Regions from separate parts of the Bacillus sp. JZ105 genome, predicted to be linked through region 2. Evidence: predicted binding sites of a transcription regulator. Region 2 holds the regulator's gene; the other holds the start of a gene.

Region 1 (6,045 bases), 630 kb from region 2:
CTTTTATTTCTTCTCTTGAAACATCGCCATATCGGAGTTTCACTTCTTTCATTTGCACACATCGATTGATTTCCATCATTAGCTGCTGAATTGTCACTCTTCCGCTTCCTTTTTTCCTCATCATCCAATCATAGAGACACCCCTGCCAAACATACACGGGACTTGTAAAAATATACGCTTCTTGCACTGGAATAAATAATTCAGTTGGCAAAAAAGGGAATGCTGTTTGATGATGCTCATAAAAAATATCTCTCAAACGTTTGCTTTCATTTGATAAAATGCGAGGAGGACGCAACCTAAATTGCTGTATACATTTAATCCATTGTTGGTTTACTTGACGCTTGCTTGAAGGCGGAGATAGAAGTGCCGGAATTTCGCGGTATGCTGCAGGTGGTCTGACAGTCATTGCCGCACAAATTTTTGTTGGTTGAAACACGAGGAATTGATCAAGATGGATGAATCTATTCTGGATCGGGCAGAAAAAAATCAAGCGCCTTTCCTCTGATTCCCTTAAAATTCCCCAATGAATGGAGGAGAAAGAAAAAAGCTGTGCAGATTTTCGGTTTAAACGATTTGCCCCTATCATCCATATGGGAAAGAGCCCTGCCTCGCGGAGACCTGCTGTTCTTCTGCGAAGCTCTTGCCGGGAAATATTTGCACATTGAAATTCGATTGCATAGGTTTCATTTCCTATAGAGACGGTCACATCAGGACGCTGATGAATCTTTGACATATACTTTTCCAGCGCCGGTTTATGTCCAAGCCGCTTCAGCCAATTCATAATAGCTTCCTTTCCCGCCTGATGATAAGCCGTTTCGCTTGAGGCTAACGGACATGCTGTCAGCTGTTTATGCGCAAAATGATAGACACGATGCTCCCCTAGCTTTAATTGCACCTCCTCCCTGCACTCAGGACAATAAAATTTGCACGTCGTTCTTACATGCTCCAGACGGCTTTTCGATAGATGATGTGTCATTCGGATAAGCTTACCGTTTTCCATAATTGCTGCATTCATTCAGTTCGCCCCTCGCTCTTTGATGACCGTATTATAGCTTGTTTGTCTATAAGGAAGCGAAAAGGCAAAATGAATTTTTACTGTGTCAAAAGATGATTTTAATGATCTTTTCTTCAGTAAAATCAAAAATCCCCCTTATAGAAAAGGGGGAAAATACAATCTTTATAAAAGTGGTGATAATAATCTTGCTGTTGATTCAAACAGTCTGACCCCCAGGGGTCTCTTTGCAAACTCTTCTGGAACAATTTCATGTGACTGCTCTAAATCACCTAAGAAATCGTTGACGAGCTTCTCGGTGCTTTTGGTTTTATAGAGGAAGGCATTCACTTCAAAGTTCAAATGAAAGCTTCTCATATCCATGTTTGCCGTTCCTATCGAAGCCAGCTCGCTATCCACAATAATAAATTTACTATGCATAAAGCCTTGATCATACTCGTACACCTTTGCCCCTGCGTCAAGAAGCTCCGGGAAGTATGAACGAGACGCATGGAAAACAATCCGTTTATCTGGATTCTTAGGAGCAATAATCCGTACATCTACTCCGCTCAATGCGGCAATTTTCAATGCGGACAAAATATCATCATCCGGCACAAAATACGGTGAAGCGATCCAGATGGACTTTTTGGCGGAGATGATCATGGAGAAAAAGAGATTTTTAATGACCTCCCACTGCTTGTCAGGCCCGCCAGCAATCATTTGTACACCTTCTGTTGTAATCTCAAGGTGGCTGAAATCTTTGAAATAGTCCACACCTGAGCATCTTTCATTCGTCATATAATACCAATCCTGCATGAAAATCTGCTGGAGGTCACGAACAGCTTCGCCCTTAATCATCAAATGAGTATCACGCCAGAATCCATATTGTCTGCTTCTGCCCATGTATTCGTCTCCAATGTTAAGCCCGCCGACAAAACCCACTTCCCCATCAATTACGACAATTTTTCTATGATTTCGGAAGTTGATTTTATTATTTAAAAGTGGGAGCCTTACTGGTAAAAACGGAACGATCTGAACGCCAGCCTTTTCTAGGTCAGCAATATATTGACGGGAGAGATTTAAGCTTCCTACATCGTCATATAAAAAGCGGACAATGACGCCATTTTTCGCTTTTTCAATGAGAATGTCCTTTAATTCTCGGCCAAGGTCATCGTGGCGGAGAATGTAATATTCTAAATGAATGTGATGTGTTGCTTTTTTAATCTCTTCAAAAATATGAGAGAATGTTTCTTCACCATTGGTTAAGACTTTAGAGGACGTGCGATATGTAATAGGAGTATGTCCTAGTCTGTGGGCCAGCTTAAATAAGAGCTGCTGATGATCACCCATATGCGTCATTTTTTCAATCGCTTCTCTATGAATACTTTCATCTTCCTGGATTAACTTCTCGTCCAATACCGCCTTCTTTTCAAACAGCCGGCGCTTTTTGATATTCCGTCCAAAGAAAATGTAGAACAAAAAGCCGAATAACGGAAAGCTGCCAAGCAGGACTAGCCATGTAATCGTTTGAGACGGATTCCGGTTCTCCAAGAAAATAACAAATCCGATGAAAATAATCGATAAAGTAAATAGAACACTGACAAAACTTAATACACTTACCGCTAAATCACCGACAATCAATTGGATGATTAAATAAGCACCTATCGTAATGATTAGAAAAAATAGAACTTTGACTACATTTCTCATTTCATTTTTCTCCTTGCCGATCTCTTTATTTACCTATTCATTCAGATAAAAAAGTCGATTCCTCTATAGAAATCGACTTTTTGTGAGTTACGAGAAGTGCTGTTGAATCGTTTCAAGGGCATTCCCTTCGATAATCAGCTGACCGTATTCTTTCAGTCTGTAGATGCTGACCACTGATTCATGAGCATATTCAAGCAAAATGCTGAGCTTATTCTCCACTTGCTCATCTGACAAATCCTCGTGGAAGTCAACATATAGATAATAACGGTTTTCAAACGAATATAAACTTGTGGTAAAATCCTGCATATTTAATTGAGAAAGTGCAATCAAATCTTCAAAGTCATCCATTTTCAACACGAATTGAAGTTGAAGTTTTTTGTCCTTCTCATTATGGTCTTCTTGATCTTGCTCTTCTTTATGAAAATCATCAAGCAGTGCGTCTAAGCTTTCTTCATCTGTATGATCTTTTTTATCTTCTGGAATCGGCAATTCGAGCTTTTGTCCATCTTTAGAAAGTTGGGCTTTTGTCACGACAATTTCAAGACCTTTATCAAGTGCCTGTACTTGAATCCAAAGCGGTCCCTCAACTGCAAATTCTTCTTCTTCGTGCACTTCGTCCATTACTTCCCAAAACAGCTCTTCACTGCGCTCACGATTATACCAAATCTCTTCACGGTCAAATCCGCGATCTTCAATATCACCGTAGGAAATATAAAATTTTACTGTATGTTCATTTATTCTTTCGATTTCCATTTTGCCAACCTTCCCTTCTATATAAGATGTTGAAGGGACATACAAGCTCCCAATTAATAGTACTTTACTACACTTTACCCGTTCCGTCTACATGTTAACCGTTTAAAGAATTGAGGTATTGCTTCGTACTGTCTATTTTATGATATATATTGTTTTCGTGCAATTTTAAGACCTTTCTTTTCCTTAAGAAAGCAACAAATTAAATTATCTTTCAACATCATGATTGATCATACATTTTCGCATTTGAACGCAACTTTTGTTATTTTCGTGTTATTTTTTCAGAAAAGATAACAAAATAACAAAAAAGAACTGCCTTTCACAAGACAGTCGCAATTGTGAGTAATATAAGAAGAAGAATCATTGAAATATACGAATTTTTATAATCCCGTTTCCGCGGGTAAACCGTATACTCTTATTATACACCACATTTAGACGCCGAACAAATATTCGGTTATAATCTCTAATGAGGTGTATGAAATGTGGAATGAGGAAAAAGATCAAAATCGCTGGAAGATGAAATTCATCTTACCAGAACATAACGAGGCTTTAAGACAGTTGCATCTTGCAAAGCATAAGATTGAACGGCCATCATTAAGCCCAGAACAAATTGAAGAATTTGAGTATACAATAGCAACTGCTATGAGCGAAGACTCGGCTCTGAATTTCGAGCTATTTGATGATGGGTTTGTTCGAGAGGTATCGGGACGAGTTGTATACGTTGATCACATAAAGAAACTGTTTCATGTAAAAGATAACCGTTCGGATACAAACTTAATAAAATTTGCAGATATACTAAATGTAAAGACAAATTAAAAAGCCCCTCCAAACGGAAGGGCTTTTAATCAGCCGATTACAGTGCTATCTTGTACACCATAGCCATCAATTTGTATACGCCAAATGACGTCACCTTTATAAATCTTACTTGACACCTTGTTAACTTCTCCAGTCCAAGTGAAAACATTTCTTGAACCTTTTTGTGCTTTGTAAGTTTTTGAACCGTAATCACTGCTTCCATCTGTAACAGCCGCAGTGAAATACTCAGTTGATTTGTATTTCACTTTTTTGTCTCTGCATTTTTCGTAAATAATATTTGTTTTTAATGTCATAACAGTTGTTCCACCATAGTAAAAAATAGCTCTAACAGCTTTCCCACTTGTACCACAGAAACTATCTGCTTTTGTGCTAATAGGACTGGTGTCTTCCACAGTTGTAACCACTTTTACACCATTACTGTATGTCTTTTCGGTTTTACCTTCAAATTCAGTCGATGGAATCTCAGTAGTCATTACCTCTTCAGTAATCAGATTACTTAAAAAAGGTACTTCTTCTTTTTGTGTTTCTTTCTGAGCTGCAAAACTAGACGATGGAGTGGCTAAACCTAAAATCAAAACAACGGCAGACAATAACATAAAGATTTTGGTTTTCATTTTGTTTCTCCTTCCGTTTTACATTTAAATACATAGCAAGTATAATCATACATAAATAGATATGTAAATGTGTACAATGAGTTTTAAGGAAAAATTAAGGAAGGTGGTTTTAGTAATGAATATAGAGGCAGATTTAATGCGGACTATTGCACCACTTATCGGTTTGGTATCTCTTGGAATCACACTTCTTACTTTTGGAGCTTTTGTTTTTTTAGGATCAAACATAGTGAAGAAGGTTTTCAGAAAAACGTCTTCTGAAAAATAATCATCAAAAAAGCCCCTGATCATAAAAGTCAGGGGCTTTACTTTGTTCATTCACTTTTTCAGCGCCTTTTCTAATGCCGTTTTCGTCTTCGGTCCATATATGCCGTCAGCAGCAAGTCCATGCATGAGCTGGAACCGCTTGACTGCATCCGCTGTTTTCGGTCCGTAATAGCCGTCAACCCCATTGTTTTTTGCCCCTTTATCCGGGTAGTAATACGCAGCTGCTAGGGCTTCCTGAACGGCTTTTACGCCTGACCCTTTTGTAAGAGGCTTTGTTACCTTTAAAATGCCAGAAGGCAGGTTGTATGTCTTTTTAGCAGGCTTGGAAGCTGTTTTTTTGGATGGTGCTGGTGTTGCCTTCGTTGGTTTTGTAATTGTTTGCTTTACTGTACCAGCTAAAACCGCCTTATGATAAAACATGAATAAAAGAAATAAAAACGCATTTTTTGCAGAGAAAACTTGCAGAAACATATATTTGAATTGTCTTCATATATTGGTTGTACGAGCTCTATTAGGACAAGAGGTGAAATGGATGGAAACAGAGTGGATCGTATCCTTACTGATGATTATTGGCATAGACCTGATTTTAGGCGGAGATAATGCGCTCATCATTGCGATGGCCAGTCGAAATTTATCACATGACAAACGCAATAAAGCCATTTGGATCGGCACTCTTTTGGCCGTTCTGATGAGAATTACAATGACTGGTGCCGCAGTATATTTATTGACTATCCCTTATTTGCAGTTTATTGGCGGTCTTTTTCTCCTTTATATAGGATACAATCTGTTAATTGAACAAAAGAAGGAATCGATTCGGATAAAGAGCAGCGGCTCCCTTTGGCGTGCGGTTCAAACCATTGTGATTGCAGACCTCTTTATGTCACTTGATAATGTCATCGCAGT
Region 2 (6,045 bases):
AGTGGTCTACAACATGGAAGTTGTCTCTGTTATAAGTTTCCGCAAGATGTCTTTCTGCAAGCGCCATTCCTACTGCCATCGCAATTCCCTGGCCTAAAGGACCCGTTGTCGCGTCTACGCCTTCTGTGTGTCCAAATTCAGGATGTCCAGGTGTTTTGCTTCCCCATTGGCGGAATTGTTTTAAATCGTCAATGCTCAGATTGTATCCGCTTAAATGAAGCATGCTGTATAGAAGCATAGAACCATGGCCCGCGGATAAAACAAAGCGGTCTCTGTTAAACCAATTTGGATTTTGCGGACTTACGTTTAAGTGATTCGTCCATAAAGCGTACGCCATTGGTGCAGCACCCATCGGCATTCCTGGGTGACCGGAATTCGCTTTTTCAATTGCGTCTATGGAGAGAGTACGTATTGTTGCAATAGATTTCAATTCAATCGTTTCCATATAAATCCCCTTCCGTATCTTGTGTACACCATTATCATAAATCTACTGTCCTTTTTTCACAACTATTTCACGCTGAAAAAGAAGGATTTTGTCACATTTAGTTTATCGATCACCTAAAAAGTTATGCAAATATGAAAAAAGACGAGAATATTCTTCCCATCTTTTCAAAATTCAAGAAATCACAGCCTTAATGAAGGTTCTGATCTTTTTCTCTTTTTAATTTTTCTGGTGTAACATCGTTTCCTTCAGGGTCAACAATTTTGACAGTTTTCAGTGTATTTTTCATAGAAGAACGAAAAGCTTTCAAATACTCTTCTCTCAACTGCTTTTGTTCTGTTTTTTCAGCGTCTGATAAACCGGTCTCTTTCGACTTTTTTGAAAGCTCATTTATTCTTGCAAGCTGTTCTTTAGAAATCATGACAAACTCCTTTAAAGCATTTTCTCTACATACTACTAAATATCAATCATTTTGACAACAAATCACGCTTTAGATGGTAAGGCCTTTTTCATATTCTTGATACCTTCTATGCACTGTTGCTTTTGAAATGTCAAAACCTAATGCCTGAAGAGTGGCGGCAATTTCGGCGAACGTCATGTTATTTTTTCTTAATCGAACAATTTCTGAAATCGGCACTTCAATACGCTCACGGCCAGGTGCATGGTTCTGCTGCCTTAAATTCAGTTCAGGCTGATATCCGCGCTCAACAGCCCTTTTCATCCCCCGCTTGATTTTCAGGTTATGAATTTTCCGTTGGTACTCTTCGACGATTCCTACAATCTCGATGACCATTTCATCTGCTTCTGAAAGCTCAAGCTCTCCTCTATGAAACACGCTGTATACCTTTACGTTCTCTTTAAATAGACAATGAAGAAGCGCAATTTTTGCTTGTCCTCTTCCAAGACGTGTTTCATCTTGGATAAGAACGGCATCGATCGACTCTTCCTTCAGTGCAGCAAGCATTTCAAACACGCCATCACGATCTAGCTCATATCCACTTGCTTTTTCTTTGATGACTTTGACCACATTCATCTTGTGCATGGCAGCTAAAGCCAGCAGTTCTTCTTCTTGTCTTTTCAGCGAGGTTTCCTGCTCTTCTTTCACAGTGCTTACTCTCGCATAAATGATTGCGTTCATGTCTTCAATCGACCTTTCTACTGTACTGTTGCAAGCTGATATACGACTGGATGCTCTTTTTTCACGGGTATGACAAGAATGTCTCCAGGCTGGATTTCTGTTGAAGCAAGATCATTGTGTTCTGTTACCCAGTCAATAAATGCATTTTTGTCGATTGATTTGCTGTCGTTTACTTGATCAGCTAACCCCCAAAGAGTATCTCCTGATTGAACCTCTATTTTAACATACTGATTTGAATCATTATGGCTTGTGACTGCAATAAGTGAGAGAAATATGCCAACGATGAATGAGAATACCCCAATAAAAATAATAGATTCTTTTAACCTCATAATGTCATCTCTCCTAACAGAATATGCGTTCGCTCTTTCTGTCTCTCATTATAAATACGAACAAACGTTTCTGTCAAACGTTTTTTCGAACCTATGTTTGTACTGTTAGGAAAAACATGCTATAATTTCTTTAAAATTGACGTTTTGAGGTGCAAAAGATGACGAAGCTATCAAAAAGACAACTCGATATCCTGAAATTCATCAAAGATGAAGTAAAAAGCAAGGGTTATCCCCCATCCGTCCGTGAAATTGGAGAAGCTGTCGGTCTAGCATCCAGTTCAACGGTCCATGGACATTTAGCTAGACTGGAAACAAAGGGCTTAATTAGAAGAGACCCGACAAAACCTAGAGCGATCGAAGTACTAGATGAAGAGGAAATGAATATTCCAAAGAGTGCTGTAATGAACGTTCCAGTCATCGGAAAAGTAACGGCAGGCCTGCCTATCACAGCTGTTGAGAATGTAGAAGAATACTTCCCTCTTCCAGAGACATTTGCTGCACCAGACGAACAAGTGTTTATGCTTGAAATTATGGGAGAAAGTATGATTGATGCAGGTATTTTGGACAAGGACTATGTCATTGTGCGCCAGCAAAGCACCGCTAACAATGGAGATATTGTGGTCGCCATGACAGAGGAAGATGAAGCGACAGTGAAACGTTTTTATAAAGAAGATACACACTTTAGATTACAGCCAGAAAACCCATCAATGGAACCGATTATTTTACAGAATGTGAGTATACTAGGTAAAGTGATTGGCGTATTTCGAAATATTCATTAAAAAAAGCCGGTATTTCATCAGCTGCTGATGAGAACCGGCTTTTTCTTATGCACAAGAATAGGCAAGAATACTTGAGCTTGGGAAGGAACCAAATGTAAAGTTCGGCCATATAAAGCCAGTTGTTCGGCCAAAAGGCTGTGAAGAAAGAACGAACATTAAAAATACTTGGCCGTTTCTCAAAAGCACAATCGTCCATCTTCTATTACATCCCGCTGCAAATTGTACAGCTTGATGGCCTCCCCCTGCACCTTGCCCAAATAGAAATGACTGCATACTTTGAGGCTGAGAGAGTGCTTGCTGATACTGCGAAATCATATGCTGCGGCGGTGCTGGCGGTGCCGATTGTCCGCCTGACCCTTGACCTGGCCAAGTACCTCCTCCAATCGGAAACCCAGGAAAACCTCCAATTTGAGGAATAGAAATCGATGGCCATCCCTGCATCTGCCTATCATACGAGTAACCATTCCCTATACCTTCATACGGATGATACATACGAAACACCCCTTTCTTTAGACATTCGTCACGACAGTATATGTCTTAAATAAAAAAGAGTGTTAAACGTCTAAATAGAAATTTTCCAAAAGACGTTTCGTTCTTCTTTAGAACGGTTAAATAATGATTAAGAAGAAAAATAAAAAAAATGAAAACTTTTTGTCTCCCTCAAACGTTATATAATTAGAAACAAAAGAAATAAAAAACATTTAGATTTAATACTTGTAATATCACTGTAATTATTGTAACATTTGTAACATAAGAAGTTTTCATTGAGAAAAGGAGGCAATCGCCTTGAAAAAATTATTTGTTTTATTAACTGCTATTATGCTTATGATCTCATTACAAACGACAACATTGGCCGCTTCGAAGAAATCAGCCTCTTTGACAAATAAAGAAGCGTTACATATTGCCCTTGATGCAAGAGAACATTTTTGGAGTGCAATGTCAGGCTACAAAATGAAAGACCATTCAAATGTCAAATTAAAATCTTTTACCTATCAAGATATGACGTACAACTATCTTTCTAAAACATTTGATACAAAGAAAAAATTAAACAGCTACCTATCTCAAGTTTTCACTCAAGATGCCATCAAACATGGTTTAAAAGATTATCATTTCATTGTTCATAAAGGCAAAATGGCTGTTCCAGTCGGTGACGGAGACAACATGCTTAATTGGGAAAAAGCCACACCTAAACTTGTTTCTAAAAAACAAACGGTTCGCACATATGAATTTACTGTCCCAACACTTGATGGACGCAAAGTAAAACGAACTGTTACGTACGAAAAAGTACAAAAAAATTGGAAAGTCACACAAATTGACGCTGTCATTTAAATAAAAAACCAGGCCTTTCATCGGCCTGGTTTTTATATTGGAGAAAATTCAGTCAAACGGTCCAGCGCGTGAGCAAGTGATGATGCCGTGCGAAATTCATTAAAAGGAAGCCCGAGCTGCACTGCTGTTTGGGCAATTTCTGGTCTAATCCCTGAAATGGTCGTCTCTACTCCAATCAACCGAAGTGACGTGACAAGATCAAAGATTTGATGAGCCACCATTGTATCAATCATGACCACACCCGATAGATCAATACATAAATGCTGAACACCTTTTTGTGAACACTGATTTAGCGTATTTTCTAAAATAATTTTTGCTCTCGCTGTGTCAATGTCACCTACTAAAGGCAATAACGCAATCTGGCTTTTTAAAACAATTACCGGTGAGCTCAATTCGTAAATCATATCTCTTTGAGCCACGAGTTTTTCGGTTGTATTTTTCACATATTGCTGGATAAACACATGGATTGAAATATTAAACGCTTCGGAAATTAAATCATACCAATAAAAGATGCGGTCAATATCAATGTCATTTTGACGCTGTTTGATAAATTCTTTTAAGTAATGCAAAACCACTCTTTGATTGGACATGTATTCTCTCACGACATAATCTAATGGTGTATTTAAATGCTTTGGGTCACTGGCTAAATCCTCAGACCATTTTTTAAATTCAGTATGTAAATACGTCTTATCTTCAATAATAGCTCGTATAAAATGCTGGTAATAATCTTGATTCTGCCGTTTTAGCTCTGCTATGATGCTGGAATCTGTTGAACGATATATGGATTCTGGATCATCGTCCTCAATTGATTCATACCATGTTTCAGTCAGCTTCTCTGCATGCTGCATAAAAAAATCGTATAATGCACGGTTTTTATCCATAAGCAAATGTCCCTTCACATTTTCTTCTTGTCAGTCTTTGTACCTGATAGATTGATTGTACCACTGAATCTTTTGTCCCTGCTAGCTCGAATAGGCTCTGAGGATAAACAAAAGAGCCCCTAAGGAGACTCTTTCCGATTTATTTCACAATGAATAATATTCTTTTCCCATCAGGAAACCCGCTGATTTGGTGCCCGACCCATGAGCCTGCTCCCCTATTATCTGATGGGCTGACATATTGTACACTTGCGCCTTTTCCTCCCTCAAGACAAACCGCCATCGGCCATTCATCCCGGTCAAAGCCGGGTTTTGTCGGAATTCCTTTTAATGATTCTTGCCTGCGGGCATCTGCTCCATTTCGGTCAATGGTACACACATCTGAATGCCCTTTTCGAATGGCTTCTTGAATATGACTGCCTGTTTCAGGGTACCTTTCCTTTGGAAATTGAACGACATGATCATATCGATCAGCCCCTTTTGCTGCCTGCTTCTCTCCAAATCCGCCTAACAACGTGCCCATCCATATCACAAAACATAAGGCGACAGCAGCGATCCAGCCTCTTTTCATCTTCAAAAGCGCGTGACCTCCTCATCCATCTTAAGCATCTTGACTGAAAGGAAATGTGTCATTTTAATGTATGAGTGGTACGCAGATGACATGAGAAAAAAATGATGAGGGCTCTCAATCTCAAATCTCTCAGGTTAGACATATGAATCCTATCAATTCACTTCATAAAAAAAGCTTGTCCCCTATGAAGGAAACAAGCTCTATTTTTTATTGCGCTTTCGCATAGTTTATAAACTCAACAAAGGCAGCTGTCGCTTTCGGCCCGCCATTTATCGTTCCGTTTGAATACCCGGCGTTATGAACTCCAACGATTTGCTGGTTCTGATCCAGCATGGCAGAACCTGAATTTCCGCTGAATGTATCAATCGTATAGTATGCTAGATTCGTATCTTCTCTCGTCACAGGACCTGACATCTCCCATTGTGACACCTTACCAGTCGATCTCATTTTATCACCAGGATATCCTGAGATTTTAATGGTTGTCCCAGTCAAGTTTGTCACCTGGCGGATGGATCGGTAGCCGACCGTATTGCCAATGTTCGTATCGGTTTTAATCACGGCAAAGTCATATTGGCTTGC

What was found. Region 2 encodes LexA, which represses DNA repair genes until DNA is damaged. Its sites were predicted from a motif close to CGAACATATGTTCG; they were not measured.
Region 1: a site for LexA is predicted at 3,888-3,901, ahead of M1D81_RS05745 (YolD-like family protein). Genes of this name have one in related genera too.

Annotation. Positions count from the first base shown of each region.
Region 1 is NZ_CP096387.1:1,155,922-1,161,966, reverse strand. Features, by position in the region: gene M1D81_RS05760 (competence protein CoiA) at 1-1,015, opposite strand, end outside; gene cls (cardiolipin synthase) at 1,178-2,698, opposite strand; gene mecA (adaptor protein MecA) at 2,786-3,451, opposite strand; gene M1D81_RS05745 (YolD-like family protein) at 3,929-4,264, shown strand; gene M1D81_RS05740 (hypothetical protein) at 4,294-4,878, opposite strand; gene M1D81_RS05735 (hypothetical protein) at 4,994-5,143, shown strand; partial or broken gene M1D81_RS05730 (peptidoglycan-binding domain-containing protein) at 5,194-5,517, opposite strand; gene M1D81_RS05725 (TerC family protein) at 5,675-6,045, shown strand, end outside.
Region 2 is NZ_CP096387.1:1,782,317-1,788,361, reverse strand. Features, by position in the region: gene tkt (transketolase) at 1-445, opposite strand, end outside; gene M1D81_RS09055 (DUF896 domain-containing protein) at 633-863, opposite strand; gene M1D81_RS09050 (YneB family resolvase-like protein) at 933-1,580, opposite strand; gene yneA (cell division suppressor protein YneA) at 1,598-1,909, opposite strand; gene lexA (transcriptional repressor LexA) at 2,068-2,688, shown strand; gene M1D81_RS09035 (hypothetical protein) at 2,734-3,180, opposite strand; gene M1D81_RS09030 (IseA DL-endopeptidase inhibitor family protein) at 3,475-4,017, shown strand; gene M1D81_RS09025 (STAS domain-containing protein) at 4,050-4,898, opposite strand; gene M1D81_RS09020 (NucA/NucB deoxyribonuclease domain-containing protein) at 5,038-5,418, opposite strand; gene M1D81_RS09015 (trypsin-like serine peptidase) at 5,674-6,045, opposite strand, start outside.